DNA from 4 places in the Buttiauxella sp. AC038 genome. Region 3 is predicted to be linked to each of the others. Evidence: predicted binding sites of a transcription regulator. Region 3 holds the regulator's gene; each other region holds the start of a gene.

Region 1 (7,916 bases), 1.1 Mb from region 3:
TTCAAGTCAACTGAAAGATGGCAATACTAAATACGTGAATATTCGTCAAACCATCCCGGTGAGTCTCTATTACCTGACTGCTTTTGTTGGTGACGACGGACGCACACAGTTCCGTACAGATATTTACAATTATGATCTCACCGCGCGATCAGGCGCACAAATCCTTTCAAAAGCTGAACTATTAATACGCTAAATGCAGTAATTCTAATGAATTAGCGGTCGTAATAATTGCTTAGCCCTTCAGGGTCCTCTACAGGGCCCGGTTTTACTGGGTTTTGCACGCCTTGACTCGCTTTGTTTTGGCGGTTAAGGTGCCCAGCAGTGCGCCCAAAGTGCATATTATTCGATCGTTTTTTACCTGTAGACCTGGACATCATGGACAAATTTGACGCAAACCGCCGCAAGCTGCTGGCGTTGGGTGGCGTGGCTTTAGGCGCCTCGCTGTTACCAACACAAGCGTTTGCCATGCTATCAACACCGCGCCCACGCATTCTGACTCTTAATAACCTGCATACCGGGGAGTCATTGAAGGCTGAATTTTTCGATGGTAAAGGCTATATTCAGGATGAATTAGCAAGGCTTAATCATTTCTTCCGTGATTATCGCGCAAACAAAATCAAATCCATCGACCCTAAATTATTTGACCAGCTTTATCGCCTGCAAGGTTTGTTAGGAACCAACAAACCGGTGCAACTGGTATCTGGTTATCGCTCCCTGGACACGAACAATGAGTTACGTGCCCACAGCCGAGGTGTAGCTAAAAAGAGCTATCACACCAAAGGCCAGGCAATGGATTTTCATATTGAAGGGATTTCGTTAAGCAATGTTCGCAAAGCAGCATTATCTATGCGCGCTGGTGGTGTAGGATACTACCCAAGCAGCAACTTTGTGCATATTGATACCGGGCCACTAAGGAACTGGTAAAACAACGGAATCCGGCGAGCGTTGCCGGTATTGGAGCGTCATGAACTATCACATTATTCCGGTCACCGCATTCGCCCAAAACTGTTCTCTGATTTGGTGCGAAGAAACTCAGCAGGCAGCATTGGTTGATCCAGGCGGTGAAGCCGAAAAGATCAAACAGCAAGTTACTGCGAAAGGCGTGACAATTACGCAGATCCTGTTAACTCATGGCCATCTTGATCATGTTGGAGCCGCTGCTGAACTGGCTGAGCACTATGGTGTTCCTGTGGTTGGGCCGGAAAAAGAAGACGAATTCTGGTTGCAGGGTTTGCCGGCACAAAGCCAAATGTTTGGCCTCGAAGAGTGTTTGCCGCTGACGCCAGATCGCTGGCTGAACGAAGGCGACACGGTGTCGGTAGGGAATGTGTCCTTACAGGTTCTGCATTGCCCGGGCCATACACCTGGCCACGTTGTTTTCTTTGATGCTCAATCCCAGTTACTGATTTCCGGTGATGTGATTTTCAAAGGTGGAGTGGGGCGTAGCGATTTCCCGCAGGGCAATCATGCAGCACTCATCGACTCAATTAAACGTAAGTTATTGCCATTGGGCGATGATGTGACGTTTATTCCAGGTCATGGGCCATTATCGACACTCGGTTACGAACGCCTGCACAACCCCTTCTTGCAAGACGAATTACCGGTCTGGTAAATCAGGCCGGAGAAATAGAAAGAGCCGCATTGCGCGGCTCTTTTTTTATCTATTCTGGCTTACAGTACAGCGACAATCGCTTCGCACAGTGGCGCCATGTTGTCTGGCGTCATACCTGCTACGTTTACTCGGCCGGATGCTACTGCATACACACCAAACTCTTCACGTAAACGCAGTACCTGCTCTTTAGTCAGGCCGCTGAACGAGAACATGCCGTTCTGGTTGATGATGAAGCTGAAGTCGCGATTAGCGCCTTTCTCTTGCAGGGTATTTACAAACAGGTGACGCATACGCTGAATACGCTGGCGCATGTCGGACAGCTCTTGTTCCCAAAGAGTACGCAGGGCATCGTTGCTAAGAATCGTTGCTACAACCGATGCACCGTGAGCTGGTGGGTTAGAGTAGTTCGCACGAATCACAGATTTCATCTGGCTGAATGCACGGTCAACGGTATCTGCATCAGCAGCAACCAGCGTACAGGCACCTACACGCTCATTGTAGAGGCCGAAGTTCTTAGAGTAGGAACTTGCCACAATCAGCTCTTGATGGCTTGCTGCGAAGATACGCAGGCCTTCTGCATCTTCTTCCAGACCACGGGCAAAGCCCTGGTATGCAAAGTCAAACAGCGGTAACCAGCCTTTGGCCAGAGACATCTCTGCCAGGACTTTCCATTGCTCAGCTGTTGGGTCGATACCGGTCGGGTTATGGCAGCAACCGTGGAACAAAACTACGTCGCCCGCTTGTGCAGCTTGCAGGCTGTTGACCAGGCCATCGAAATTCAGAGAGTGGTTCTGTGCATCGTAATAATCATACTCGCACACTTCCAGGCCAGCGGAGTTAAAGACGCTTTTGTGGTTCGGCCAGCTTGGGTTGCTCACCCACACACGTTTGGTTGTGGTGTTTTTAGCGAGGAAGTCAGCGGCAACACGCAGCGCGCCAGTACCACCAGGGGTTTGTGCCGTACGAGCGCGCTTGTTAGCACTCAGAGCATTGTTTTTCCCGAACAGCAATTCCTGGGTGCAGTTACCAAACTCTGGAATACCGTCGATGCCGAGGTAGTTCTTGGTGTTCTCATTTTCCAGCAGATACTGCTCCGCCTTCTTAACACAGGTTAAAACCGGAGTTTTACCCGTTTCATCCTTATAAACACCAATGCCGAGGTTAATTTTTGTCGGACGGTCATCGGCGCGAAACAGATCGGCCAAACCAAGAATTGGATCAGCTGGAGCAGCGGTAATGTTCTCAAACATGACGAGTTTCCATTGTGATATCGAGGGAGTAACGCTCTCAGGTTAACTGCTGTTTTAGCAAATGCCAACCGTTTGCAACAAAAAGAAACAGCCCCGTCACAAGATAAGTTTTTCTACTTTTCAGGCATAAAAAAACAGGGCCGAAGCCCTGTTTTTAAATCATCCATGCAACTAAGTTGCCGGATAATTAGAACTGGTAAACGATACCAACTGCTGCGGTGTTGTCAGAAGCTACACCCAGTTTATTGTTGTCATCGATCTGGTTGATGATGTAATCAACATAGGTAGACATGTTTTTGTTGAAGTAGTAAGTAGCGCCAACTTCAATGTAGTTGATGTAAGTTTCGCTACCGATACCTTCAACATCTTTCGCTTTTGATTTGTAGTAAGCGACGGATGGACGCAGACCGAAATCGAACTGGTATTGTGCTACAACAGAGAAGTCCTGAGTTTTGTTAGCAAAACCGTCAGTGATACGGGTTGCGTTACGGGTTTCACCGTAAAGTGCTGCCAGGTAGATGTTGTTCGCATCGTATTTCAGACCAGTAGCCCACTGCTCAGCGGTAGAACCTTTACCACGAGCCAGTGCTTCCTGTGCGTTGGTACGGTCTGCTGCGCCGTAACCACCAACAATGCCGAAGCCTTCGAAGTCATAGCTCAGAGAAGTCGCCCAACCGTCACCGTTTGAACGGGTTGCATCGGTACGCTCATTTTTGCCCAGGTACTGAACGCCGAAGTTCAGGCCGTCAACCAGACCGAAGAAGTCGCTGTTACGGTATGTAGCCAGACCGCCGTTACGACCAGAGAAGAAGTTGTCGCTGTTGCCAGTATCACCACCGAACTCTGGCAGCATATCGGTAACACCGATTGCGTCATAAACCAGACCGTAGTTACGACCGTAGTCGAAAGAGCCTGCATCGCCGAATTTCAGACCAGCGAAGGCCAGACGGGTTTTGTTGCCTGCCTGAGCGTCAGCACCTTCAGAGTTGTTACCCTGGAAGTTGTATTCCCACTGGCCGAAACCGGTCAGTTGGTCGTTGATTTTGGTTTCGCCTTTGAAGCCAAGACGTGCGTAGGTTTTGTCGCCGTTGCCGCCGTAGCTGTTATCACCGTTGTTTTTGGAGAAATAATGCAGGCCTACCGCTTTACCGTATAAATCAACTTTGTTGCCGTCTTTGTTATAGATTTCTGCAGCGTTAGCTGCACCGGCTACCAGCAGAGCAGGGATTACCACTGCCAGAATATTGCGCTTCATCATTATTTATTACCCTCATTAGGTTTTTTTGTAACACCTGCCACTGCCGTCAATAATTCTATACGGAACTATTGATGAGAGTTTGGTGTCTTTCTGTATCTGTCAGGCATCTTTCCATCCATGAAACCGTTTCGCTAGTCTGAAAGTGCTACAAACATCGAGAGTGAGTTACAATAAGAAACTATGTGTAACTAAATGTGTATTTTATGGAACTTTGTGAACTAACTCAAACTTCTTAGCCGCTTCGTATAAAATTCGACCTTTCCATTCCTATATATATGAATTACTTATGTTTAATCCGTATAAGGAGAAACTTAGTGAATTCTTCGCTTACATTTGCACATTTCTCGAGTGTTTTTTGGATGTCCAGACGCCTGTGTGAATTTTGGCCGAATGTGCTAAGTCAAACATCAGAATGAGGATGCAAGCGGAAAGTAAGGTTATTTTGTGTTTGTCTGTTTCATGGACACAATTGGTAACGGGCAAGTTGCAGGAAGGGGTTGAAATTGACGTTTGTTTAACTTTCGTTGAAGAAAAAAGACGTTTGTACGACAGGCAGAAAAAAGGCCAGCAATGCTGGCCTTAGAAAAACGACTACTTAGAAGCTTGCGTTACGCGGTGTACGTGGGAATGGAATCACGTCACGAACGTTCTGAACACCGGTTACATAGGCAATGAGACGCTCAAAACCTAGACCGAAGCCCGAATGTGGAACGGTGCCGTAACGACGCAGGTCGCGGTACCACCAGTAGTCTTCTTTATTCAGACCCATCTCAGCCATGCGCGCATCCAGCACATCCAGACGCTCTTCACGCTGAGAACCACCGATGATCTCACCAATGCCTGGCGCTAACACATCCATTGCAGCAACGGTTTTACCGTCTTCGTTAAGGCGCATATAGAACGCTTTAATATCTTTCGGGTAGTTTTTCACGACTACCGGTGCTTTGAAGTGTTGCTCAGCAAGGTAACGTTCATGCTCAGAAGAAAGGTCAACGCCCCAGTAAACTGGGTTTTCGAATTTCTGGCCACAATTCTCGAGAATTGTAACAGCGTCGGTGTAATCAACCTGGGCAAAATCAGCATCAATGAAACGCTGTAAACGTGCGACTGCATCTTTGTCAACGCGCTCTGCGAAGAACTCCATGTCATCCATGCGCTCATCAAGCACCGCTTTGAAGACATATTTCAGCATCGCTTCAGCCAGACCTGCTACGTCGTCCAGATTGGCGAAAGCGACTTCCGGTTCCAGCATCCAGAACTCAGCCAGGTGACGGCTGGTGTTAGAGTTTTCAGCACGGAAGGTTGGGCCGAAGGTATAAACCTTGGACAACGCGCACGCATAGGTTTCGCCGTTCAACTGACCCGATACGGTCAGGAACGCTTCTTTGCCAAAGAAGTCTTTATCGAAATCGACTTTGCCAGCGTCAGTGCGTGGCAGGTTTTCCATATCCAGCGTAGACACGCGGAACATCTCGCCTGCGCCTTCGGTGTCTGAGGCAGTAATCAGTGGTGTAGAAACCCAAAAATAACCTTGCTCATGGAAGAAGCGATGCAGCGCCTGGGCCAGAGTATGACGAACGCGTGCAACAGCACCGATCATGTTGGTACGCGGACGCAAATGGGCAACTTCACGCAGATACTCAATACTGTGGCGTTTTGCCGCCATCGGGTATGTATCAGGATCGTCAACCCAACCGGTCACTTCAACTTCAGTTGCCTGGATTTCAAAGCTCTGACCCTGACCGAGAGACTCTACAACTTTACCTGTGACAACGACTGAACAGCCAGTGGTCAGGCGCAGTACGTCTTCATTGTAATTAGGCAGAGTATTATTAATGACGGCCTGTACAGGAGAGAAGCAGGAACCGTCATAGACGGCAAGGAAGGAGATACCAGCTTTTGAATCTCTACGAGTACGCACCCATCCGCGCACGGTGACTTCTTGGTCAACGGCTACACGGCCCTGGAGTACGTCGGCTACAGGCACAACGCTCATATTTTTCTCTCTATTAAATAGTCAGTGGCAAAAAATAATTACCCACAAACGGGGGGTTATCTATGTTACCTGTAGCGAGCCTACAGACAAGCAGAAAAATCAAAGGAGATGAAGAAATACAATAAAGAAAGGAACCCATAAACAAGTTGAATATTGTTTATGGGTTTTATCAGGACTAACTGGCTTTCTTAACCTGTGGCAAATCGAAGGCTTTACGCAATGCGCGGACGAACGCTTTATCATGGCAAATCGTTTTGCCCGGGCTGTCAGAAAGTTTCGCCACCGGCTTGCCGTTACACTCCACCAGCTTGATAACAATATTCAGCGGCTTCACCTGTGGAATATCGCAGGTCAGGCGAGTACCGATACCAAAACTTAAATTGATGCGCGCATCGAAGTGGCGATACAACTCAATAGCTTTTGGCAAATCCAAATTATCAGAGAACACCAATACTTTGGTTTTAGGATCGATACCCAGTTTCTGATAATGAGCGATAGCTTTTTCGCCCCATTCGACCGGATCCCCGGAGTCGTGGCGCAATCCCTGGTACTGGCTGGCAAACGAGAGGTCAAAGTCGCGCAAGAAGGCATCCATAGTGATGCAATCCGTTAATGCGATACCGAGTTTGTCAGGGTACTCGTCAAGCCATGCCTGAAGTGCTGCACGTTGACTGTTCGCCAGTGTCGGGCTTATTTGCTGATGTGCCTGGAACCACTCATGTGCCTGAGTACCCATTGGGGTTAAATCCAGGCGGTGAGCCAGATCGTAATTGCTGGTGCCCACAAACCACGCTTCTTGTTGCAGACGGCTGACGATAGCCTCCTGCACTTCACGCGAGAAGCGGCGGCGGGTCCCAAAATCCATCAGACGGAATGTGGAAAGGTCGATATCCGCTGTCAGTTCTTTGAATTGAACCAGCTTACTTTCCAGACTCTCCAGCGCCATTTGCGGCGTGACGCCAGGTGAACGGTGTTGATGCACCACCTCACTGATCACGGCCAGCAGCGGCACTTCCCACATAATCACTTCCAGCCAGGTGCCGGTCAGACGAATGTCTAAATGACCATTGTTATTGCGGATATGGACTGTCGAGGGGTCGTAGCGAAAAGTACGCAGCCACGCAAGATAATCTGCTTTAAAGAACGGCAGACTTTCCAGGAAGGTAAATTCCTCGTCGCTCAGCGCGAGGTGCTGCATTAAATCAACCTGTTCACGGATGTCATCTGCATAAATGCCCAGCAGATCGTCACCGCGGCAACGGAACTCGGCCGCGACGCTCACGTCGTGATAACGGTGGAAAACCGCCTGCTGCATATGAAGCTTATAGGCGTCAGTATCCAGAAGCGTTTGCAAAATCGGGGAAGCGTATCGTGTCATGGCGCGTTGCAGCATCCTCTCACAGGAGCGTTTCCATCAAGGGCTAAGCAGATAAAAGACGCAGGAGTATACCCTGATTATCTGTTTATTAAACCTGGATCACAACATACGCTGGGAATCTGGTCGATGGCGATTCGTGCCACTTGTTATATATATGTAGCAAATCGAGTGAATTGCCCAGAAAAGTTGAAGATTCTGCATAGCAACATTCAGGCAACAGGGTATAGACTGAACTCCGCAAACTTACGGATGATGTATAAGGTTTTTTATGACACAACAGCCACAAGCCAAATACCGCCACGACTACCGTGCGCCGGATTACACGATTACCGATATCGATTTGACCTTTGACCTTGATGCCACAAAAACCCTGGTCACTGCCATTAGCCAGATTACCCGCCAGGGCGACGCTGGTGCGCCGC
Region 2 (7,916 bases), 1.1 Mb from region 3:
GAACGGTACGCTTGCGGCGCGTCAGGCATAAGAGGTTTTACTATGGTGGCTGAATTGACCGCGCTGCGCGATCAAATTGACGAAGTGGATAAGGCGTTGCTGGGGCTACTGGCACGCCGCCTTGAACTGGTAGCGGAAGTTGGCGAAGTCAAAAGCCAGTACGGTTTACCGATTTATGTCCCAGAGCGTGAAGCGGCAATGCTGGCTTCACGCCGCAAAGAAGCGGAAGCGTTAGGTGTTCCACCTGATCTGATTGAAGACGTACTGCGCCGCGTAATGCGAGAGTCTTACTCAAGCGAGAATGACAAAGGCTTTAAAACGCTATTTCCTGCTTTGCGGCCGGTTGTTATCGTCGGTGGTGGTGGGCAAATGGGGCGCTTGTTTGAAAAGATGCTCACACTTTCCGGTTACCAGGTTCGAATCCTTGAAAAAGAAGACTGGGCTAAAGCACCAGAGTTGATGGCTGATGCGGGCATGGTGATTGTCAGCGTCCCGATTCATATCACTGAACAAGTTATCGCTCAGTTACCACGCTTGCCTGATGACTGTATTTTGGTTGATCTGGCATCGGTTAAAAATGGCCCTCTACAGGCTATGCTGGCTGCGCACCAGGGCCCTGTTCTGGGTTTGCACCCAATGTTTGGGCCGGATAGCGGCAGCCTGGCAAAGCAAGTTGTAGTGTATTGTGACGGTCGCCAGCCAGAAGCTTACCAGTGGTTCCTGGAACAGATTCAAGTTTGGGGCGCGCGTTTACATCGCTCCACGGCAGTTGAACACGATCAGAACATGGCGTTTATTCAGGCGCTGCGCCACTTTGCAACCTTTGCATACGGCTTGCATCTGGCAGAAGAGAATGTTCAGCTCGAGCAGTTACTAGCGCTTTCATCACCGATTTATCGCCTGGAACTGGCTATGGTCGGGCGCTTATTCGCTCAGGACCCGCAGCTTTATGCTGACATTATTATGTCTTCCGAAAGCAATCTGGACCTGATCAAACGTTACTACAAACGTTTTGGTGAGGCGATTGGCCTGCTGGAGCATGGTGATAAGCAAGCGTTCATCGACAGCTTCCGTAAGGTTGAACACTGGTTTGGTGATTACGCGCAGCGCTTCCAGAGCGAAAGCCGTACTTTATTACGCCAGGCAAATGATAGCCGACCGTAATCGCAAAATAGTCTTATAATCTAAAGCCATCAGGGAAACCTAATGGCTTTTTTTATTGGCAATTAAGGATAGAAAAATGGCTCAGCCGCAAGTTCTGTTCGATTACATCGGTCACTTACCTGAATGCCCAACCTGGAGTGCTGAGGAAAACTGCCTCTACTGGACGGATATTCTCGAAAACGAAATGCATCGCTACAACATTGAAAGTAAAAAACACGATGTGATTCAGTTTTCCGAAGAAGTTGGATGTTTTGCATTATGTGAAACGGGCGGCTTTATTGTCGCGCTGCGCAGCGGAATTTATCTGACCAACCGCACAGGGCTTATCACTCGTAAAGTGTGTGACAACCCCAATAACCCTGCATTAGCTCGTTTTAATGATGGTGGAACGGATAGAGATGGACGCTTTTATGCCGGAACATTTTGGGGACCGGGAGATTACAACGGGGCATTGTTGTGCCGTGTGGATAACGATCTGACTCCGCATGTTATTCAGCATGATATTCATGGTGCCAATGGTCTGGCGTTTAGTGCCGACAAAAAATGGATGTTCACATCGGACACACCGAACCGTGTGATCTACAGAACTCCGCTAGATAAACAAGGTGAACCAGGCAAGCGTGAAGTGTTTAAACATTTTGAGCTGGGGCAGGGGATTCCTGACGGCGCCGCAATTGACGAAGAGGGTTATTACTGGACCGCGCTATTTGATGGCTACCGTATTGCACGCTTGTCGCCAACGGGAGATGTACTGGAAGAGTATGAGTTGCCAGTACGTTGCCCTACGATGGTCTGTTTTGGTGGCGATGATATGAAAACATTGTTCATCACGACCACGCGAGAAAATATGGATGATACTGAAGTCGCGGAAAGGCCGCTTTCTGGCGCGATTTTTACGCTTGAAGTCGCAGTAGCAGGGCTGCCAAAACTTAAATTTAAACAGATTTAGTAAGCCAGCATAACGCTGGCTTACTGCCAGTATTACATCGGATCGACAGGTACCACGTTCTCACTTGGATAACAGCCAAGTACTTTCATCGAGCGGGTGATTTCGCCCAGTTCGCGAAGGGCTTTATGCATTGCTTCATCGTTCAGATTTGCCTGAACATCCAGATAAAACATCTCTTCCCACGGGTTACCGTTAATCGGGCGAGATTCCAGTTTTGTCATAATCAAATTGTGATTACGCAGAACCAGAAGTGCTTCTACCAGCGCACCGGCTTGCTGGCCTGTTGCCATCAGCAGGGTAGTTTTCGCTGGAACCTGGTCAGTCACTTCAACAGCTTTGCGAGCCAGGACGATGAAACGTGTAATGTTTTGCGTCTGATTTGCCAGGTTACGTTCCAGAACTTGTAAGCCATACAGCGCGCCACCTGCTTCGCTACCTAATGCCGCGACATGAGGTGAGTTCGCCTGAGTCACCTTCTCCATCGCTGCAGAAGTACTCTCACAATATTCAATTTTCCAGTTTGGGTAGCGATTGATGAACTGGCTACATTGCTGGAAAGGCTGTGGATGGCTATACACAGTGTGGATAGTGTCTAAATCAGTAGTACCTTTAACCAACACGCAGTGATCGATAGGCACAGTCATCTCGGCAACGATGGATAAACTGGTGTGCTGCAACAAATCATAGACATCGTTGATTGCGCCAGAACTGGTGTTCTCTAGCGGCACGACTGCGTAATCTGCTTGACCAGTTTCGACTTGATTAAAGATATCGTGAAACTTTGCACAGCCGCTTTCAATAAATTGTTCAAAGTGTCGGGCGGCATACTGGCGAGCAGCAAGGTGAGAGTAAGAACCTTTTGGGCCGAGGAACGCAATTCGTGCTGATTGTGGATTCGTTTTGTTAAGGTGCTGCTGCAATAACGTTTGCTGGGTCAGGACGGAGTCTTCAATAATGAGCTGGAACAGGCGGGTTATGTAATGAGCATCCAGATTATGGGTTTTACCCAGTGCAATCAGGCGCTCCAGTAAATCTCGCTCGCGGTCTATATCGCGCACCGGGCGGTGAGTGGCAAGTTTAGCTTTGCCTACTTCTACAGCTAATAAGCGACGCTCCGCCAGCAATGCCAGCAGTTTTACATCCAGGGCGCTAATTTTATCGCGCAGTGCCAGCAATGGGTTTGTCTCACTCATATCGCTACCTTTTCGAATTCCATAAAAAAAGCCTCCCGTGTTTCGGGAGGCTTGTTTGTTCGTCTTCGCATTCTTTATCACACGACGAATTGCCTCCCATTCAGGGGAAGGTAAAAAAGAATGCGAAGAAAAACGGAAATAGTTTCATGGTTGGTTCCTGATAAGTCAGACAAGTAAGGTACCCGGTCTGTTTTCGCTCTGTCAATAAAAAACGCGCCCGGAGGCGCGTTGTTATGGTTGATAAGGCTAAATTGATTACTCTTCTTCAACTTCCGCGATAGCAACGTCTTTCACTGAACCTGCTGTGCGACGCGCTTCACCCTTGTGTTGCACTTTATTCAACTGCCGCTCCAGTTTGTTGATCAAATCGTTGATAGCCGTATACATATCATCGTGTTTGGCGCTCGCTACGAGCTGGCCATTTGGCGTATTAATGGTGGCATCTGCCACGAAACCTTTCGGCTCTTTGGACAAAACAATGTGTGGGTTAATTAAATGTGTTTGCCACTTGTCCAGTTTAGTTAGACGGTCTGCGACGTGCTGACGAATAGCTGGGGTGATTTCCATTTGCTTGCTGGTAATGTTCATTGTCATAAAGTTACCTCTTGTCATTCCCGTCTTGGTAACTCCAGCATACCTTTCTGAATGTCAAAATGTGTGATGCAAATCACATTATTTTGTCACTTTTTGTCAGTAAACCCTTTTTGTGAGGCAGGACAGGATCTCTGTTTTTAAAGCTTGTGGAAGTGAGAAATAGCGTCCATATTTGATTGGATGACCCGACGCTAAACCGTTTCAGTTTACGTATTTCGGGCAATAAAAATGGCAGCCATATGGCTGCCATTTTGTTTTGATAAATTGGTGAATCAGGTGTTGCTGCTATTTGCCGCAATAATTTTTGCAACTTTGTCAGCCTGGGCTGGCATTTGCATTTCACGGTAAGCATTTTCCATCAATTTCAGACCATCACGAGTGGCCTGAGTATCAGGGAAATCACGCAACATTCCTTCGACACGGTTAACTACTGCAACCCACGCGCCGCGTTTAGTGTAGTATTGCGCCACTGAAAGCTCATATTTCGCTAAACGATCTTTCAGGAACACCAGACGCTTGGTGGCATCGGTGACATACTGGCTGTTCGGATAACCGCGAACCAGCTTAGAGAAATCTCTGAACGCATCGCGCGCATGCGCCGGATCCCGGTCTGAACGATCTACGCCAAAGAAACCTTGTAATGCGCTATCATCTAACGCCATATCCGTCAGACCGCGCATGTAAAGTACGTAGTCAATGTTTGGATGGGTAGGATTAAGGCGCATAAAGCGGTCAATCGCTGCCTGAGCCAATGGCAAATCAGCGTTCTTATAGTAAGCATAGATAAGATCTAACTGCACTTGCTGCGAGTAAGGCCCGAACGGATAACGGTTATCCAGCGCTTCCAGTTGCGTTATCGCCGCTTTAAAGTTACCGTCCTGCAACTTTTGCTGCGCAGTCGCATAGATCTCAGAAGGTGGATTATCAGGAACCTCATCCTTGGAACTGGAGCAACCAGCCAAAGCCAGGCTCAACGTGGCTACTGCCACCAGATATTTCATACGCGTCATGACGTTTTGACTTTCCTCAGAATGTTATCCGGGAGGCTCGCAGTACCAGCTCCCGATAAAGACCAGCTACAATAGCACACTATATTAAACGGCATTGCCGTAAAACCCAACGTTAACGAAGAAGCTGTCTATGGCACAACTAGTACAACTCACCGCAACTGTGTCCGAATCTCAACTCGGTCAACGCTTAGATCAAGCTTTGGCCGAATTGTTCCCGGATTATTCACGTTCGCGTATAAAAGAATGGATTCTTGATCAGCGCGTGCTGGTCAATGGCAATATCAGCGACAAACCGAAAGAGAAAGTGTTGGGTGGCGAAAGCGTCACTATCAACGCTGAAATCGAAGAGGATGCGCGCTGGGAACCACAAGATATCCCGCTCAATATCGTCTATGAAGATGACGATATTCTGGTGATTAACAAACCGCGGGATTTCGTTGTGCATCCTGGTGCGGGTAACCCTGATGGGACCGTCCTGAATGCACTATTGCATTACTACCCACCGATTGCTGATGTACCGCGTGCAGGTATCGTGCATCGTCTGGATAAAGACACGACGGGTTTGATGGTCGTTGCGAAAACTGTTCCTGCGCAAACTCACCTGGTTGAGGCTTTGCAATTACGTGAAATCACGCGTGAATATGAAGCAGTTGCGATTGGTCATATGACTGCAGGTGGCACGGTAGACGAGCCAATCAGCCGCCACTCTACCAAGCGCACCCATATGGCTGTGCATCCTATGGGTAAGCCAGCTGTTACGCATTACCGAATCATGGAACATTTCCGCGTACACACACGTCTGCGTCTGCGTCTGGAAACAGGTCGTACTCACCAGATTCGTGTGCACATGGCGCATATTACTCATCCATTAGTTGGCGATCAGCTTTACGGTGGCCGTCCACGCCCACCAAAAGGTGCGTCGGAAGAGTTTGTTAGCGTGCTGCGTAAGTTTGACCGCCAGGCTCTTCATGCAACCATGTTACGTCTTCACCATCCGATTAGCGGTATGTTGATGGAGTGGCATGCGCCGATTCCTCAGGATATGGTTGAGCTGATTGAAGCATTACGTGCTGATACAGAAATCCATAAGGATCAATTGGACTGGCTATGAGCAAATTGATCGTCCCGCAGTGGCCGCTCCCTGAAGGAGTGGCTGCTTGCAGTTCGACACGTATTGGCGGTGTGAGTCAACCGCCTTACGATTCGCTTAATCTGGGAGCCCATTGCGGTGATAACCTGGATGATGTCGAAGAAAACCGCCGTCTTTTTTACGCTGCTGCGTTGTTGCCCTCAAAACCTGTTTGGTTAGAGCAGGTACACGGCAAAGAAGTGTTGAAACTCACGGGCGGGCCATATTTGTCTAAGCGCGCTGATGCTTCTTACAGTTCAACACCGGGCACCGTTTGTGCAGTAATGACTGCAGATTGTTTGCCAGTGCTATTCTGTAATAAGGCAGGAACTGAGGTTGCTGCTGCTCATGCGGGATGGCGTGGTTTGTGCGAAGGTGTGCTTGAAGAAACCATCGCCTGTTTTAAAGATGCGCCAGAAAATATCATCGCATGGCTTGGCCCAGCTATCGGCCCTGAAGCATTTGAAGTCGGCCCTGAAGTGCGTGAAGCGTTTATGGCTAAAGATCTTCAGGCTGATAGCGCATTTCGCCCATCAGGGGAAAAATACATCGCTGATATCTACACGTTGGCACGCCAACGCTTGTCTGCCGCGGGCATTAACCATATTTATGGTGGTGACCGTTGCACTTACAGCGAAGCGGGTGATTTTTTCTCATATCGACGCGACAGAACCACAGGCCGTATGGCAAGTTTCATTTGGCTGATATAACCTATCGAATCAAGACGATCCAGTGCGGGTAACTAACGCTCCAAATATTTCAGGTCATTAACCTTGAATAATTGAGGGATGACCTCATTTAATCTCCAGTAGCAAATTTGACCTGTATATGGGAGGAGTTATGCGTCTGGATCGTCTTACTAATAAATTCCAGCTTGCTCTCGCTGATGCCCAATCCTTAGCTCTCGGGCAAGACAACCAATTTATCGAACCCCTTCACTTGATGAGCGCACTGCTCAATCAGGAAGGTGGATCTGTGCGTCCGTTACTGACCTCTGCTGGCGTTAATGCTGGCAAGTTACGTACGGATATAGAGCAAGCTTTAAGCCGTTTACCACAAGTTGAAGGAACGGGCGGTGATGTCCAGCCTTCGCAGGATTTAGTCCGTGCATTAAACCTGTGTGACAAACTGGCGCAAAAACGAAATGACAACTTCATTTCATCTGAGTTATTTGTTCTGGCAGCACTTGAATCGCGCGGAACATTAACTGATTTATTGAAATCAGCAGGTGCTACCACGGCAAATGTGACAGCAGCAATTGAACAAATGCGTGGAGGCGAAAACGTGAATGATCAGGGTGCCGAAGACCAACGTCAGGCATTGAAAAAATATACCGTCGATCTGACTGAGCGTGCTGAACAGGGCAAGCTTGATCCAGTAATTGGCCGTGATGAAGAAATTCGCCGCACTATTCAAGTATTGCAACGGCGTACCAAAAACAACCCGGTACTCATCGGTGAACCAGGCGTTGGTAAAACAGCCATAGTTGAAGGCCTGGCGCAGCGCATTATTAACGGTGAAGTACCTGAAGGGTTGAAAGGGCGTCGCGTACTGGCGCTGGATATGGGTTCGCTGGTGGCGGGCGCGAAATATCGTGGTGAATTTGAAGAACGTCTTAAAGGTGTGCTGAACGACCTTTCTAAACAGGAAGGTAACGTCATTCTATTTATTGACGAGTTGCACACGATGGTTGGCGCAGGTAAAGCCGATGGTGCAATGGATGCCGGTAACATGCTTAAGCCTGCACTGGCTCGCGGTGAGTTGCACTGCGTCGGCGCGACAACACTTGATGAATATCGTCAGTATATAGAAAAGGATGCCGCGCTTGAGCGTCGTTTCCAGAAAGTGTTCGTTGCTGAACCTTCTGTTGAAGACAC
Region 3 (7,916 bases):
CGTCGGGTTTTAGGTTGCGGTCGGCAACATTAAAATAGGTGGCATAGTTTTTCGGCCCAACATGTTCGAACATGCCGACAGAAACAATGCGGTCGAATTGCATATCCAGTTCGCGATAGTCTTGCAGTGCAATATTAACGTTAAGCCCGCTACAACGCTCTTGCGCCAATTTTTGTTGTTCGGCGGAGATGGTTACACCATGAACGGCTACGCCGTAATTCCGGGCAGCAAATTCTGCCAGACCGCCCCAGCCGCAACCAATATCAAGTAGCGTCATTCCTGGCTCAAGATGCAGCTTATCGCAGATCATTTTAAGCTTGGCGTTTTGTGCATCACTTAGCGTAGTAGCGTCTTTCCAATAACCGCAGGAATATTGCATATGTTCATCAAGCATGCGGCTAAATAAGTCATTGCCCAAATCATAGTGTTCTTTACCGACTATCCACGCGCGTTTTTTGGATTGCAGATTAACTAAGCGCGCGGCGGCTACACGTAGCGTGTCTTTTAAATGGTGGGGGAGTTGCCGCTCAAGTCCGGCGCGAATGGCATTATGGAAAAAAATATCCAGTCGTTCGCAGTCCCACCAGCCGTCCATATAGCTTTCACCAAGACCCAGTGTACCCTCTTGCAGAACACGCTTAAAAAAATCGGGATGCTTAACCTGTATATCGAAGGGGCGTGGGCCATTAATTTCTACCCCTGCCCGCGTGAGCATATCGTTCACAATCCGATACCACGGGTTATTTCTTATTCTGACTTCTTCTATACACGATGAACTCATAGCTTCTCCATCACCAATGTGAAAGGAACCTTAAAACAGCGTAGACGCTATTTTGGGCATGTGAGAAATGTCACGGAAAATTCCGTGTGCCTGATATCCGACGTAGAACAGAGAAAGGGGGCTTGGCGCCCCAAAAACAGCTGTAAAACAAAAACGGGAGCCAAGAGGCTCCCGTTTTAATTTGATTATTATGGTGTTATTTGTTGAGCCGTTTATGAGTATAGGCTCGCTTAAGCGGTGATTCAATCACATATTCTTAGCAAGCTAATCATGTTGAGGCTGAGCAATTTTAATCTTAATGTGCATCCGATTCAGCCGGTTGCCAGACTTCGGCATTTTTACGACGCTGAAGCAGATAACCCAGCATGGCCAGAACAATTGTTACCAGCATGACACTGGTGGTAGTCAGCAGTGGTGTAGCGACCAACCACGACACCATCAAACTTGCCAGGAAGCACAGGCCCAATTGCAGCGTGTTTTGCAGCGCAGCGGCTTTACCTGTGGCTTGTGGGAAAGGCAACAGTGCAGAAGCAACAACGATTGGGTAAATCGCCCCGTTGGCAATCGCCATGATACAGAATGGGATGAGCAGCATGGTCAGGTTTGCGTGTCCACTTATCGATACCGCCCAGGTGCCGAAAACACTCAACGTATATAACGCAAGCAACCACGGCAGCATTTGCTTGCCTTGCCATTTTTGCAGTGCGCTACGGCAGCCATAACCACCAATCAGGAAGGCGATAGTTTGCGGCACATAGCTCAGGCCAATTGCCGCCGGGCTGTAACCCATATCGTTCAGAATAAACGGAGAACCGGTCAGCCAGGCAAAGAAGCTGGCAGAGCAAGCTGCGTAAATCAACACGTTGCCGCTATAAACACGAGAGCGCAGTAACGACATAAAGCTGACTTTATTGTCTTCTGTTTGCGGGTGATGCTGGGTACGTGGTTTCAGACGCAGAGTTGGGATCATCAGCACCAGGGTGATTGCAAACAGGGTGGCGAAGATCGCCTGCCAGTCGAAGTGCACCAAAATCCAGCTACCGAGCAGCGGTGCCAGTGCCGGAGACAAGCCAACCAGCGGCATAATCGTGGCGAAAATACGATTTGCGCGGTTTGCCGGGTAGTAATCGGTCACCAGTGCCTGCCAGCTTACTGCGGCAGAACAAACACCAACGGCCTGAACGAAGCGCAGCACCAGCAGAGCGGTGGCACTTTCTACCCACAACATTCCAATACAACCGACGGCGAACAGACTCAGACCGGCCAGCAAAACTGGTTTACGTCCGAAATGGTCTGACAGCGGCCCCCACATTAACTGGGCAAACGCAAAGCCCGCAAGGAACAGGCTCAGGCTCGCACTAACGGCGGAGGCATCGGTCTGTAAATCTTGCTGAATGGCAGCGAAAGCAGGCAGATACATGTCTGTGGCAAGGAAGCCCAGAACACTTAATCCAGCCAGCCAGATAAGAAATCCTTTTGATGGTTGCATAATTTTCTCTTGTTTTATCTTGCAGGTTGATCGCCGCGAGAGTGTACGGAGTGCAAATAGGCTTGTGAAACGCTAATATTTGTAGGTTGCATTCAAAAATTTTGTGAGCAGAGAAATGTGGTCAGAATATTCGCTGGAAGTGATAGATGCGGTAGCGCGCAATGGCAGCTTCAGTGGTGCAGCACAAGAGCTGCACCGCGTTCCGTCAGCTATCAGCTATACGGTACGGCAACTTGAAGATTGGTTAGCGGTTCCGTTATTCGAACGTCGCCATCGGGATGTTGAATTAACCCCCGCAGGCGTCTTTTTCCTGAAAGAAGGCCGCTCTGTTATCAAAAAAATGATGACGACACGGCAGCAGTGTCAACAGATCGCAAATGGATGGCGCGGGCACCTGGCTATCGCAGTTGATAACATCGTTAAACCTGAACGAACGCGTCAGTTGGTGTTGGATTTTTATCGTCATTTTCCGGATATCGAACTGCGTATATTCCAGGAAGTGTTTAACGGCGTGTGGGATGCGCTGGCTGATGGGCGAGTTGAAGTCGCGATTGGTGCGACACAAGCTATTCCTGTCGGGGGGCGTTATGCGTTCCGCGATATGGGGACGTTGAGTTGGCGCTGTGTGGTGTCATCAAATCACCCACTGGCACAGCAGGGCGGAACCTTAAGTGATGATGATCTGCGAGCCTGGCCGTCGTTAGTACTGGAAGATACCTCCCGTTCGCTACCGAAGCGTATTACCTGGCTTTTGGATAACCAGCGTCGAGTTGTGGTTCCAGACTGGGAATCTGGCTCTGATTGTCTTAGCGCGGGTTTATGTATTGGTATGGTGCCATTGCATATAGCAAAGCCGTGGTTGGCTTCAGGGCAGTGGAGTGAGCTGACGCTCGATAACCCGTTCCCGGACGCGGCATGTTGCCTGACATGGCGGCAAAATGATGCTTCGCCAGCTCTGGCCTGGCTGCTGGAGTATTTAGGGGATAGCGAGACGATGAATCAGGAGTGGTTGCAAGAGCCTGCTTAGGCAGGCTCCTTTGACTGTTTTTAGCGGCGGTAATCGCGGAATGGGCCATCTGCCACTGAACGGCGTTCAATCAGGCGCGGATGTACTTCAATTGATTGCGACTCTTCGCGTTTATTGACGATTCTATCCAGCAGCATATTGAAAGCTGTTTCACCCAGCGAGTCCTTCGGCTGGTGAATGGTGGTCAATGCCGGTGTGAAATAACGAGCGTTACGCACGTTGTCATAACCGATAATGGAAATATCCTGCGGTACGCGTAAACCCATTTCATCAGCAGCACAAATTGCGCCCATCGCCATAATGTCGCCGCCGCAGAATACTGCGGTAGGGCGCTGAGACTGACCGATAATCTGCTGCATGGCGCGGTAGCCTGACTCAGGTTCAAAGTCACCTTGCACAATCCAGTTCTCAGGAATAGCGATCCCAGCTTCTTCCAGCGCCTTCATAAAACCAGCATGGCGGCCGCCACCGGTATTACGCTCCATTTGGCCAGGGATTGCACCAATTTCGCGGTGACCACGTTCAATCAAATAACGTCCAGCCAGATAGCCACCGTGGAAGGCATTATCGACAACGGAGTCGGTGAAATCTGCGCGGGCTTCGCCCCAGTCCATCACAACCATTGGGATGTGACGATACTCTTCAAGCATAGTCAGTAATGATTCCGGATATTCAGAGCACATCACCAGCAGCCCATCGACGCGCTTTTGCGCCATCATGGATAAATAGGCGCGCTGTTTTTCGAAATTATTGTGCGCATTACCCAAAATCAGGGTGTAGCCTTTTTCAAAGCAGCTATTTTCGACAGCTTCGATTATCTCGGCAAAATAGGGTGCTTCGCTAGAAGTAGCTAGCAAACCAATCGTTTTGGTGTGATTAACTTTCAAGCTACGCGCGACGGCGCTCGGCGAATAGTGCAATTGTTTGATTGCCGCCCAGACCGCGTTACGTGTTTCTTCCGCCACAAAACGGGTCTTGTTAATCACATGTGATACGGTTGTAGTGGAAACGTTTGCGAGCTTCGCTACGTCCTTGATTGTCGCCATTAAATTTCACTCCGGGCCATATCGTAAACCCCTGATAACCAATGTGTTAAACGTTTGCGTACGCCAACTCCTGAGGCAACGTTAAGGTTGCAGGTATGCCGGGATTGCGACATAAAACGGGAGGAGGGCGTTGAATAGATGGTACGCAATAAATTAGCGTGGGATTTTGGCCTATCCAGGAGAAAAGTGAAAGAGGGAAAAGCGATATCAGGTTAAAACCAGGGGGATTTTTATGTCTGATTGTGGGAAAATCAAGCCGACACACCGATTGTAGGGTAATAAAAGGAGTTTGCTAATGAGTACCGATCTGAAATTTTCAATCATGACCACGGTTGTTGTTTTGGCACTGATTGTGTGTGGCGCGTTAACCGCCGTACTGCACTGATACATCGCTCTGATTAAAATGGGCCGCAATCGCGGCCCATATATTTTAGGTTTTATGCTGCCAGATTCTTAGCAACAAACTCCCAGTTCACCAACGCCCAGAAATGCTCAAGATAGCCAGCACGAGCATTGCGGTAGTCGATGTAGTACGCATGTTCCCACACATCCACAGTCAATAACGGTGTTGCCGCTGTTGTTAGTGGGGTACCCGCGTTTGAGGTAGAGACAATCGCCAGAGCGCCATCTTCTTGTTTGACAAGCCAGGTCCAGCCAGCGCCAAAGTTTTTAATAGCTGCATCAGTGAACTGCTGTTTAAACTCAGCAAAGCTACCAAACGACTTATTAATGGCTTCCAGAAGCTCTCCAGTTGGTTCACCGCCAGCATTTGGTGCCAGGCAATTCCAGTAGAAGGTGTGGTTCCAAACCTGTGCTGCGTTGTTAAACACGCCGCCTTCGGAAGTACGAACGATCTCTTCGAGATTTTTACCTTCAAACGCAGTGCCCTTAACCAGATTGTTCAGGTTAGTGACATAGGTTTGATGGTGTTTACCGTAATGGTATTCCAGAGTTTCGGCGGAGATATGCGGTGCTAAAGCATCTTTTGCATATGGTAGTGCAGGTAGTTCGAACGACATTGCTGACTCCTTATTACCCTTCATACTTCGAGCTGCATCTTTGTTGGCTGCGATGCAACTCGAATTATTTTGGGTATCTATTGTTAAACATCACTTTTAGTGCGGGTTTAGGGTAACAAATTGAAAGGATAAGCAAAAGAGGGAACTCACCTGCCCAAGGAAGGGCAGGCGCAGGTTTTCGATAAATAGAGTTTAACGAATTGTTTTAGGGGTCATAACGCGTTTGGCACCGACATAGTGGCGCTGCCAGTAGTCTTCGCTTAGTGAGGTTATCTGGATATCTTGTCCGGTACGCGGTGACTGAATAAATTTACCGTTGCCCACGTACACGCCAACATGGTCAGCGGTGCCCCGACCTTGGGTGCGGAAGAAGACCAAATCACCAGTTTCAAGCTCCCCACGATCTACAGATGAGGCATCACGCAGGTGATACATCTCGTTAGCGGTACGAGGAATACGGAACTTCACTAAATCTTTGTATGCGTAGTAAACCAGACCGCTGCAATCGAAACCGGTAACCGGCGAGGTGCCACCCCAACGATACGGTTTGCCTATCTGGCCCATCAATTTGTTCATTGCCGTTTTTTGTGCTTTTTGCACACGGACTTTATGCGCCGCAGCAATCGTCGTTGGCTGCTCTGATTTAACTTTTACACAATGCGCTTTATGGCCTTTACGCGGCTTGCTGCATTTTTCGGTGAAAGTAACAGGCTGGACTTTTGCGAGCTTAGAGGTTTTATTGCGGGAGTTTTTTGCAAGATTCTTTGTTTTAGCGCTGCTGGCATTTTGGGCGGTTTTACTTTTTGCGGCAGTTGTTTCTTTTTTCTTGCTGGCTGTTTTGACTGAGGTGGTGCTTTTTTTGCTGGTGGTAGTGGTTTTACTCTTACTGCTTTTTTCTGTGCTCTTCGTTGTGCTTTTAACAACGTGCGCTTTTTGCGCAGCCACGGGACGAGCGTGCTCAGACGCATGCGTCAATGGTGTATACGGCAAGGTAAATAGCAGAGCACAGAGCGTGATAGAAATTTTTGTTATCCGCGCCACTCGACAATCCCCTGGTGAAAATGAATGCATGAGAAAAACCATCATGCCCGTGTATGATTTTGCGAAACCCGCCGATTCTAATCTATTAAGCACGATAAAGTTAATAACCTTTTACTATTCGTCTTGCTGTTTCGTTACCGGACGCAAAAAAATTAACCAAACTAATGGTTGCAAGGCTATTTATTGATCAGGCTTAGGGTCATTTGCTGATTTTCAGTGGCGGGAAAAGTGTTATTCTTGATACATGTTGTCCCTCCATCGCGTATGACAGAAAAGCCCTATAAAAAATGGTGTTTTCTGGAGAGGGCGTCAATCGCTACAATGGCAGACTAATGCCAGCACTTGGTTTGAGGAAGCAAGCAATGAGCACTATTGAAAAAATCCAACAACAGATTACTGAGAACCCAATTCTTCTTTATATGAAAGGTTCTCCGAAACTGCCTAGCTGTGGCTTCTCCGCCCAGGCTGTGCAGGCGCTATCCGCTTGTGGTGAGCGTTTCGCGTACGTTGATATTTTACAGAATCCAGACATCCGTGCTGAGCTGCCAAAATACGCTAACTGGCCTACTTTCCCGCAGCTGTGGGTTGATGGTGAATTGGTTGGCGGCTGCGACATCATTATTGAGATGTATCAGCGTGGCGAGTTGCAGGCACTGATTAAAGAATCTGCTGCCAAGCATAAATCTGAAGAGCCAGACGCAGAGTAATTTGCAACTGGAGTCAGACCTGGAGTGAAATAAAAAGCGACCTGTTAAGGTCGCTTTTTTTATGCTTCGGATTCTGGCTCAGCCGGTAAGGGAGTGGCCAGCCACCGAGTCGTTTCCAACGGTTAACGATTTCGCAAAAAAGCTCGGCGGTTTGCTCAGTATCATATAGAGCCGAGTGCGCCTGGCTGCTGTCAAATGGCATACCAGCGGCAATACACGCTTTAGCGAGTACCGTCTGGCCGAGAGCCAACCCGCTAAGTGCAGCAGTGTCAAAGGTCACAAATGGATGGAACGGGTTACGTTTTAAAGAAGCACGTTCTGCCGCTGCCATCATAAAGCTGTGATCGAATGTCGCATTATGCGCGACCATGATCGCGCGGTTACAACCGCTGTCTTTAATGCCTTTGCGCACCATTTTAAAAATGGCGTGCAGCGCGTCATATTCACTCACTGCACCACGCAACGGGTTATGCGGGTCGATACCATTAAAGGCCAGCGCTTCAGGTTGAAGAATTGCGCCTTCAAAAGGTTCAACATGGAAATGCAGGGTTTCGTCAATCGATAACCAGCCGTCTTGATCCATCTTTAACGTGATGGCTGCGACTTCAAGTAAAGCATCGGTTTTAGCATTAAACCCGGCGGTTTCAACATCAATTACTACCGGATAAAAACCACGAAAACGGTCGCACAGGCTATGCAGTTGCGTGTTGTCAGACATCAGGATCTCTTAATACGGGAAAAAGCAGCGCGTATTATGGCAAATTTTAACAAGGGAAGCTAACGGGCGCAGAGAGCACCCGTAACAG
Region 4 (7,916 bases), 970 kb from region 3:
GCGCCGGATTGATAAAAAAATATTGTCGCCGTACGCCCTGTCAAAAACCCTGAGAGCAGTGGAGAATAGAGGTTTGTCACACTTTTAAGTTCCCTGGAGGGGAGATGTCACGGGTCGCGCAGGCCAGGAGCCTGGGTAAATACTTCTTATTGCTCGATAATATGTTAGTTGTATTAGGCTTCTTCGTGGTTTTCCCTCTTATTTCCATTCGCTTTGTCGACCAAATGGGTTGGGCGGCATTAATGGTCGGCATTGCGCTGGGCCTGCGTCAGCTTACTCAGCAAGGGCTAGGTATTTTCGGTGGCGCCATCGCCGACCGGCTAGGTGCCAAACCGATGATTGTCACCGGAATGCTGTTGCGCGCCGTCGGTTTTGCGCTGATGGGCATCGCTCATGAACCCTGGGTTTTGTGGTTATCATGTTTTATTTCTGCTATCGGGGGCACACTATTCGACCCACCTCGCGCAGCCCTTGTCGTCAAACTGGTGCGTCCACATCAACGCGGCCGTTTCTTCTCGATATTAATGATGCAAGACAGCGCTGGTGCCGTCATTGGGGCGCTGCTCGGCAGTTGGTTGCTACAATACGATTTTCGTCTGGTGTGCGGTGCGGGCGCGGTGATGTTTGTGATTTGCGCCATCGTCAATGCCTGGCTGCTTCCTGCGTATAAACTCTCTACCATTCGCACCCCAATGCTCGAAGGCATGGGACGCGTGCTGCGCGACAAACGTTTCATCACTTATGTGTTAACGCTGGCCGGATATTACATGCTGGCGGTGCAGGTGATGTTAATGCTGCCGATTATGGTGAACGAAATTGCCGGTACGCCTGCCGCAGTAAAGTGGATGTATGCCATTGAAGCGGCACTATCCTTAACGCTGCTCTACCCTATTGCACGCTGGAGCGAAAAACGTTTCCGTCTCGAGCAGCGGCTGATGGCGGGTTTGTTCCTTATGTCCCTGGCCATGTTGCCGATTGGCCTTGCCAATAACCTTCAGCAACTGTTCACGCTAATTTGCGTGTTTTATATCGGTTCAATCATTGCCGAACCTGCCCGCGAAACGCTGGGGGCATCACTTGCTGATTCCCGTGCGCGTGGAAGTTATATGGGCTTTAGCCGACTGGGTCTGGCGATTGGCGGCGCATTTGGTTACGCCGGTGGCGGTTGGTTATTCGATGCTGGGAAAAGTATCAACCAACCGGAACTTCCATGGGTGATGTTAGGGATTATAGGCTTCATCACGCTCATCGCCTTGTGGTGGCAATTTAGCCCGAAACCGATAGACCCCTCTATGCTTGAACCCGGCAACTAGTTTGCAGCCCCTGGTATTCTCCTCCATACTCAAAAATTGACGGATTTTTCCTGACGATTGATATGGAGGAGTAACGTGAAGCTTTATATTTACGATCACTGCCCTTTCTGCCTTAAAGCACGAATGATTTTTGGCTTAAAGAATATCCCCGTTGAGCTGGTCGTCTTGCTAAACGACGATGAAGCAACCCCGACGAAAATGATTGGCAAGAAAATGGCGCCAATCCTGCAAAAAGATGACAGTCGCTACCTGCCTGAAAGCATGGATATCGTGCACTACGTCGACAAAATTGATGGTGAACCACTTTTGACCGGCGCTGCTAATTCAGCTATCAGCGACTGGTTACGCCACGTCAATAGCTATGTCCAACACCTGTTATTGCCGCGTATTGCGAAAGCGCCTTTTGATGAGTTTGCCACACCTGCAGCCCGGGCTTACTTCGCACAGAAGAAAGAGGCAATGATCGGTTCTTTTACTGACCATCTGACGCATTCACCGGGTCTGACCAAAAAAATCAGCGATGATTTACGTAAGCTCGATAAACTTATCGTGCAGCCCAATGCCGTCAACGGTGAGTTGTCTGATGACGATATCCACCTCTTCCCGCTGCTGCGTAACCTGACGCTGGTTGCCGGAATTGAGTGGCCGAGTCGTGTCGCGGCATACCGGGATAATATGGCCAAACAGACGCAAATTAACCTGCTGTCATCCCACGCCATTTAAAGATTGTTAATGGTTCTACGGCGGGTAAGTTAACCCGCCTTTATCTCATGATTCAAAAACTTATTCTGTCGAATAAAAAATTAAGCCTTTTCCTGTAGCACGCCCGGTACTAGTACATCATGATGCTTTATGTCAGGATCTGTGACCGATGCAGCATGTTAAGGATATCCATGAAAAAAATAGTATTAGCCGCAGCCTTGATGCTCAGCGGATTAGTGGTGGGTTGTAACCAGCTAACGCAATACACCGTCAGCGAACAGGAAATCAACCAGGCGCTGCACAAACGGAATAATTTCTCTAAAGATATTGGCCTGCCAGGCGTTGCCGATGCCCATATTGTCTTAACTAATTTAGCCAGTGCGATTGGCCGCGAAGAACCGAACAAAATCACCCTGACTGGCGATGCCAAACTGGATATGACATCTTTGTTCGGCAATCAAAAAGCTAATATCAAACTTAAACTCAAAGCCTTGCCGACCTTTAATAAAGAGCAAGGTGCTATCTATTTGCAAGAAATGGAAGTGGTAGATGCAACCGTCGAGCCTGAGAAAATGCAGACGATTGTCCAGACACTGATTCCATATCTCAATCAGTCGCTACGCAATTACTTCAACCAACAGCCCGCTTACGTGTTGAGTGAAGATAATAGTGCAGGCGAAAAACTGGCGAAGAAATATGCCAAAGGGATTGAGATCAAACCAGGCGAAATCATTATCCCGTTCACCGAGTAAGCTCTGAAACACTGGGGAGGCACATCCTCCCCAAGAAAATCTCAACGAAAATGGTGCAAAGCTAAACGTTTGCGCTTATCCTTTGTGCCCGGCATAAATCATCGTTATTTCCTTCCTACGCCGGAGCACTTTCATGACCGTATTACCTCAGGTATTAAAAATTCGCCGCCCAGATGACTGGCATGTTCACCTTCGTGATGGTGAGATGCTTAAAACGGTTGTGCCTTATACCAGCGAAATTTATGGTCGCGCGATTGTGATGCCAAACCTGGCGCCGCCAGTGACAACGGTTGAAGCTGCCATCGCTTATCGCCAGCGTATTCTCGACGCCGTACCGCAAGGGCATAGTTTTGAGCCTTTAATGACCTGCTACCTGACTGATTCTCTGGACCCGAACGAAGTTGAACGCGGGTTTAATGAAGGTGTGTTTACTGCGGCAAAACTCTACCCGGCAAATGCGACAACTAACTCAAGCCATGGCGTGACCAGCACCGCCGCAATCCTACCTGTGCTTGAGCGTATGCAAAAAATCGGCATGCCGCTGCTGATTCACGGTGAAGTAACTCACGCTGACATTGATATTTTTGACCGTGAAGCACGCTTTATCGAAACTGTCATGGAACCGCTGCGTAAGCAACTGCCGGAACTGAAAGTGGTGTTTGAACACATCACCACCAAAGATGCCGCACAGTATGTGAAGGAAGGCAATTCCCTGTTAGGTGCAACTATTACCCCGCAACACCTGATGTTTAACCGCAACCACATGCTGGTTGGCGGCGTGCGCCCTCACCTGTACTGCCTGCCTATTTTAAAACGCAGTGTGCATCAGGAAGCGTTACGCGAACTGGTTGCAAGCGGATGCGACCGTGTGTTCCTGGGGACTGACTCCGCACCACACGCACGCCATCGCAAAGAAGCAAGCTGTGGTTGTGCTGGCTGCTTTAACGCCCCTTCTGCTTTGGGTGCTTACGCGACGGTATTTGAAGAGATGAATGCAATGCAGCACTTCGAAGCGTTCACATCCCTCAATGGCCCGCGTTTCTACGGTTTACCTGTTAACCAAGAGACTATCGAACTGGTTCGCACTCCGGTTGAAATGCCAGAAACCATCGAAACATCCGATGACAGCATCGTGCCATTCCTGGCCGGTGAGAAAGTAGCCTGGTCAGTTAAAGCATAATTTTTACCGCCCCCTGTTGCATCACTGGCGATATGACTGTATAAATATCCAGTATATTATTAACCCTAAATAATTCCAGTTGCATCGCGGCGGCAAGAGAACAAATCCCGATGAGCTTACATAGGTAAGTGATTCAGGGGAGTGAACGCAGCCAACAAAGGGGCAACTTGAAGTATGACGGGTTCTACAGGGGGCTGTTATGCGTATTGAAGTCACTATTGCCAAAACTACATCTCTGCCACCAGGCGCTATTGATGCGCTTGCCAATGAACTTTCACGTCGTATTACTCAGCACTATCCTGAAAACGTTAACCACGTTCAGGTGCGTTATGCCGCTGCAAATAACCTGTCAGTTTTAGGGGCCACCAAAGAAGACCGCGATCGTATTAGCGAAATATTGCAAGAGACCTGGGAAAGCGCTGACGACTGGTTTGCTGCGGATTAAAAAACATAATGGGAATGAGCTGGCTTTAGATCATTTTGCCGCTCATTTCAGGTAAAAATTCCCTCGTTGTTATCTTTATACCGGGTGTCGCCATCCGGTTTTTTTAATTGTATGAAATTCGCTCATTTAAATAATTTCCCTTCTTGTACATTACCCAGAATCATCTGATTCAATAAAGAATATCATGGCGGTTTATTGTGCAATTAAGCGCTTTATTGTAAAAAAAGTGTTGCAGGGTATTTATTTCTCCGTCGAAATAGCTTAATCATTGATATACTTAACTGGCTTCACATTAAACAAGCATTAAACCTCACGAACCGTTGTCTCAAACACACGTATAAAAGGGGTTATGATGGAAAAAAATAGTGATGTTATCCAGACCCATCCCCTTATCGGATGGGACATCAGCACCGTTGATAGCTACGATGCGCTGATGCTTCGCCTGCACTACCTGACCTCGAATACGCAAAAGCACGACGAAACTGAAATCGGTCAAACTTTATGGCTGACCACGGATGTTGCCCGGCAATTTATTTCTATTTTAGAAGCCGGGATTGCTAAGATTGAATCTAGTGATTACCAGGTAAACGATTATCGTAAGCATTGATTGTCGATGCTGCTCAAATAACGCAAGGCACCTAAAGGTGCCTTTTTTATTATTCAGGTTTCGCTCAATTGCCAGTCGGCCGAGAATTAATTAACCTGCTATATACTTTTTGCCAGAGAGAAGAGAAAAGCATCATGCATTATGACCTTATCATCGTCGGTAGTGGTTCCGTTGGCGCAGCCGCCGGATGCTATGCCACTCACTCCGGCTTAAACGTGCTTATGATCGACAGCAACCACCCTCCCCACCAGCAAGGTAGCCATCATGGTGATACTCGCCTGATGCGCCATGCCTATGGCGAAGGGGAAAAATATGTCCCACTGGTGTTACGCGCCCAGATATTATGGGATGCGTTGCAGGAAATTAGTGGTGAGAAAGTCTTTCATCGCACAGGTGTGATTAACCTCGGCCCTGCGGATTCAGCATTTATCTCAACGGTGCAAAGCAGTGCGCAAAGCTGGTCACTACCGCTTGAAACACTGACGGCTGAACAAGTGATGACACGCTGGCCACAAATTACCGTTCCAGAAAACTATCTTGGCTTATTTGAGCCAGATTCTGGTGTGCTGCGCAGCGAGTTGGCGGTGGAAACTTATATCCGTCTGGCAAACCAGGGTGGGTGCGCGCAGTTATTTAATTGCCCGGTGACGGACATTCGCCATACCGCAGACGTTGTGGTAGTCGATACCCCAGAAGGCGAGTTTACCGCCGATAAACTTTTGGTGAGCGCAGGAACCTGGGTCACTAAATTATTACCCGAACTGCCGGTTACGCCTGTGCGCAAAATCTTTAGCTGGCATCAGGCTGACGGACGTTACAGCGAAAAGAACAATTTCCCTGCATTCACGGCCGAGTTACCCGATGGTACCCAGTACTATGGTTTCCCTGCCGGAGAAGATAACGAGCTGAAACTCGGGAAACATAATGGCGGACAAGTCATCAGTGAACCGCAGCATCGCAAACCATTTGGCGCGATCGCAACCGATGGCAGTGAAGTATTCAGTTTCTTACGCCAGATCATGCCGGGCGTGGGTGTCTGCATGCACGGCGCAGCCTGCACTTACGATATGTCGCCAGATGAAGATTTTATTATTGATACCCTACCAGGCCATGACAATACGCTGGTGATCACCGGGCTGAGTGGACATGGGTTTAAATTTGCATCGGTACTGGGGGAGATTGCCTGCAAGTTCGCTCTGGGCAAAGAACCTGGCTTCGACCTGACACCATTCTCGCTTTCGCGCTTTAAATAAAACCACGTAACGTCGGATATCGCTTATGCTAATCCGACCTACGAAGCGCTTTTTGCAGGTGGATTCACGTAAGCAACATCCACCAGAAAAGTTACTCGGGATCAGGGATCCCCAACGTGGTATTGAGCGCACCACGCGATTTATTGAAGATCTTATTACCGTTTTCACGACCAGCGCGGCGACGGCGCTGCTCTTCTGGTGACAGCGCTAGCTCCTCGCGGCAAATGTCGCTACAACAGCCTGCAAACTTCTCTGCACAGGATGGACACTGAATAAATAGCAGATGACAGCCATCATTTTTGCAGTTGGTGTGGCTATCACAGGAAACCCCACACTGATGGCAGTGGGCAATCACATCTTCGGAAATTCGCTCACCCATACGCTCGTCAAAAACAAAGTTCTTGCCAACAAAACGCACTGGAATCCCCTGCTCACGCGCACGTCGGGCATATTCAATAATCCCGCCTTCAATGTGATAGACGTTCTTAAAACCGTTGTGCAACATCCAGGCGCTGGCTTTCTCGCAGCGGATCCCGCCAGTGCAATACATGACAATTTTCTTTTCTTTGTCATCCTGCAACATATCTACCGCTTTCGGCAGCTGTTCACGGAACGTATCAGCCGGGATCTCTAAAGCATCCTGGAAATGGCCAACTTCATATTCGTAATGATTGCGCATGTCGATAAATACGGCTTCAGGGTCATCGAGCATGGCGTTGACATCTGCCGCTTTAAGGTAAGAGCCGACATTGCTGGCATCAAAAGACGGGTCATCAATCCCATCGGCAACAATACGGTCACGCACTTTCATGCGCAGCACCCAAAACGACTTGCCGTCATCTTCAAGTGCGATATTCAGACGCACGCCATTGAGCGCCGGATGGAAGGCATAAAGCGCTTCACGGAATGCCTCAACACGGCTTTGCGGTACGCTGATTTGCGCGTTAATCCCTTCATGAGCGAGATAGACACGGCCAAAAACATTTAGCGCGGTAAAAGCCTGATACAGAGCATCACGCGTGGTTTTAGGATCTTCGATATGGAAATATTTATAGAATGAGATTGTGGTGCGTGGCTCGGTTTCAGCCAACATACGCACGCGCAGTTCATCATTCGATATACGGTTGTGTAACACTGGCATGGTGTTCGCTCGGCTATCGTTGATAAGAAAAAAACTGGGCAGCATCATAAAGCAATTATCGTTAATTTACATCCACGCATTTTGCGCTACATTTTCTTCATCTAGCCGCACCGCAATCAACAATTGATGGATTATCAGTCACTCCGCACCCGTTAATTTTGGCTGACTCTCAAAAAGTGTCACAATAGTCTTACTCAAGAAGATCCGGCATTTGCCGTCACAATAGGTTTTACATGACGAACTTACCGCAATTCTCGCGCGCATTGCTTCATCCCCGATATTGGGGAATTTGGTTTGGGATTGGCTTACTCTACTTAATTACTCTCCTCCCTTACCCTGTGATTTATCGACTTGGCCGTGGCCTTGGCCAACTCGCCAGGCGCTTTATGAAACGTCGCGTCAGAATTACACGCCGCAATCTTGAGCTCGCCTTCCCGAACAAAACCGTCGAAGAGCGAGAACACTATCTGGAAAAAAACTTTGAGTCCGTAGGCCTTGGCTTGATGGAGACTGGTATCGCCTG

What was found. Region 3 encodes PurR, which represses purine synthesis genes. Its sites were predicted from a motif close to CANGCAAACGTTTGCNTG; they were not measured.
Region 1: a site for PurR is predicted at 2,924-2,941, ahead of AC0IXI_RS16235 (amino acid aminotransferase). Genes of this name have one in related genera too.
Region 2: a site for PurR is predicted at 3,998-4,015, ahead of raiA (ribosome-associated translation inhibitor RaiA). Genes of this name have one in related genera too.
Region 4: a site for PurR is predicted at 2,826-2,843, ahead of pyrC (dihydroorotase). Genes of this name have one in related genera too.

Annotation. Positions count from the first base shown of each region.
Region 1 is NZ_CEEDCQ010000001.1:3,380,482-3,388,397, reverse strand. Features, by position in the region: partial or broken gene ldtD (L,D-transpeptidase) at 1-193, shown strand, start outside; gene mepK (peptidoglycan L,D-endopeptidase MepK) at 376-924, shown strand; gene AC0IXI_RS16240 (MBL fold metallo-hydrolase) at 965-1,612, shown strand; gene AC0IXI_RS16235 (amino acid aminotransferase) at 1,672-2,862, opposite strand; gene ompF (porin OmpF) at 3,050-4,120, opposite strand; gene asnS (asparagine--tRNA ligase) at 4,716-6,116, opposite strand; gene pncB (nicotinate phosphoribosyltransferase) at 6,292-7,494, opposite strand; gene pepN (aminopeptidase N) at 7,763-7,916, shown strand, end outside.
Region 2 is NZ_CEEDCQ010000001.1:1,168,561-1,176,476, forward strand. Features, by position in the region: gene aroF (3-deoxy-7-phosphoheptulonate synthase AroF) at 1-31, shown strand, start outside; gene tyrA (bifunctional chorismate mutase/prephenate dehydrogenase) at 43-1,164, shown strand; gene AC0IXI_RS05525 (SMP-30/gluconolactonase/LRE family protein) at 1,241-2,113, shown strand; gene pheA (bifunctional chorismate mutase/prephenate dehydratase) at 2,146-3,306, opposite strand; Phe leader region at 3,328-3,455, opposite strand; gene pheL (pheA operon leader peptide PheL) at 3,407-3,454, opposite strand; gene raiA (ribosome-associated translation inhibitor RaiA) at 3,562-3,900, opposite strand; gene bamD (outer membrane protein assembly factor BamD) at 4,173-4,910, opposite strand; gene rluD (23S rRNA pseudouridine(1911/1915/1917) synthase RluD) at 5,041-6,021, shown strand; gene yfiH (purine nucleoside phosphorylase YfiH) at 6,018-6,749, shown strand; gene clpB (ATP-dependent chaperone ClpB) at 6,880-7,916, shown strand, end outside.
Region 3 is NZ_CEEDCQ010000001.1:2,271,309-2,279,224, forward strand. Features, by position in the region: gene cfa (cyclopropane fatty acyl phospholipid synthase) at 1-781, opposite strand, end outside; gene punC (purine nucleoside transporter PunC) at 1,077-2,270, opposite strand; gene punR (DNA-binding transcriptional activator PunR) at 2,386-3,297, shown strand; gene purR (HTH-type transcriptional repressor PurR) at 3,318-4,343, opposite strand; gene cydH (cytochrome bd-I oxidase subunit CydH) at 4,639-4,728, shown strand; gene sodB (superoxide dismutase [Fe]) at 4,781-5,362, opposite strand; gene AC0IXI_RS10825 (C40 family peptidase) at 5,555-6,403, opposite strand; gene AC0IXI_RS10830 (Grx4 family monothiol glutaredoxin) at 6,766-7,110, shown strand; gene rnt (ribonuclease T) at 7,124-7,828, opposite strand.
Region 4 is NZ_CEEDCQ010000001.1:3,243,781-3,251,696, forward strand. Features, by position in the region: gene mdtH (multidrug efflux MFS transporter MdtH) at 105-1,313, shown strand; gene grxB (glutaredoxin 2) at 1,389-2,036, shown strand; gene AC0IXI_RS15555 (lipoprotein) at 2,207-2,767, shown strand; gene pyrC (dihydroorotase) at 2,901-3,947, shown strand; gene dinI (DNA damage-inducible protein I) at 4,147-4,392, shown strand; gene bssS (biofilm formation regulator BssS) at 4,745-4,999, shown strand; gene solA (N-methyl-L-tryptophan oxidase) at 5,134-6,252, shown strand; gene trhO (oxygen-dependent tRNA uridine(34) hydroxylase TrhO) at 6,344-7,393, opposite strand; gene AC0IXI_RS15585 (Kdo(2)-lipid IV(A) acyltransferase) at 7,627-7,916, shown strand, end outside.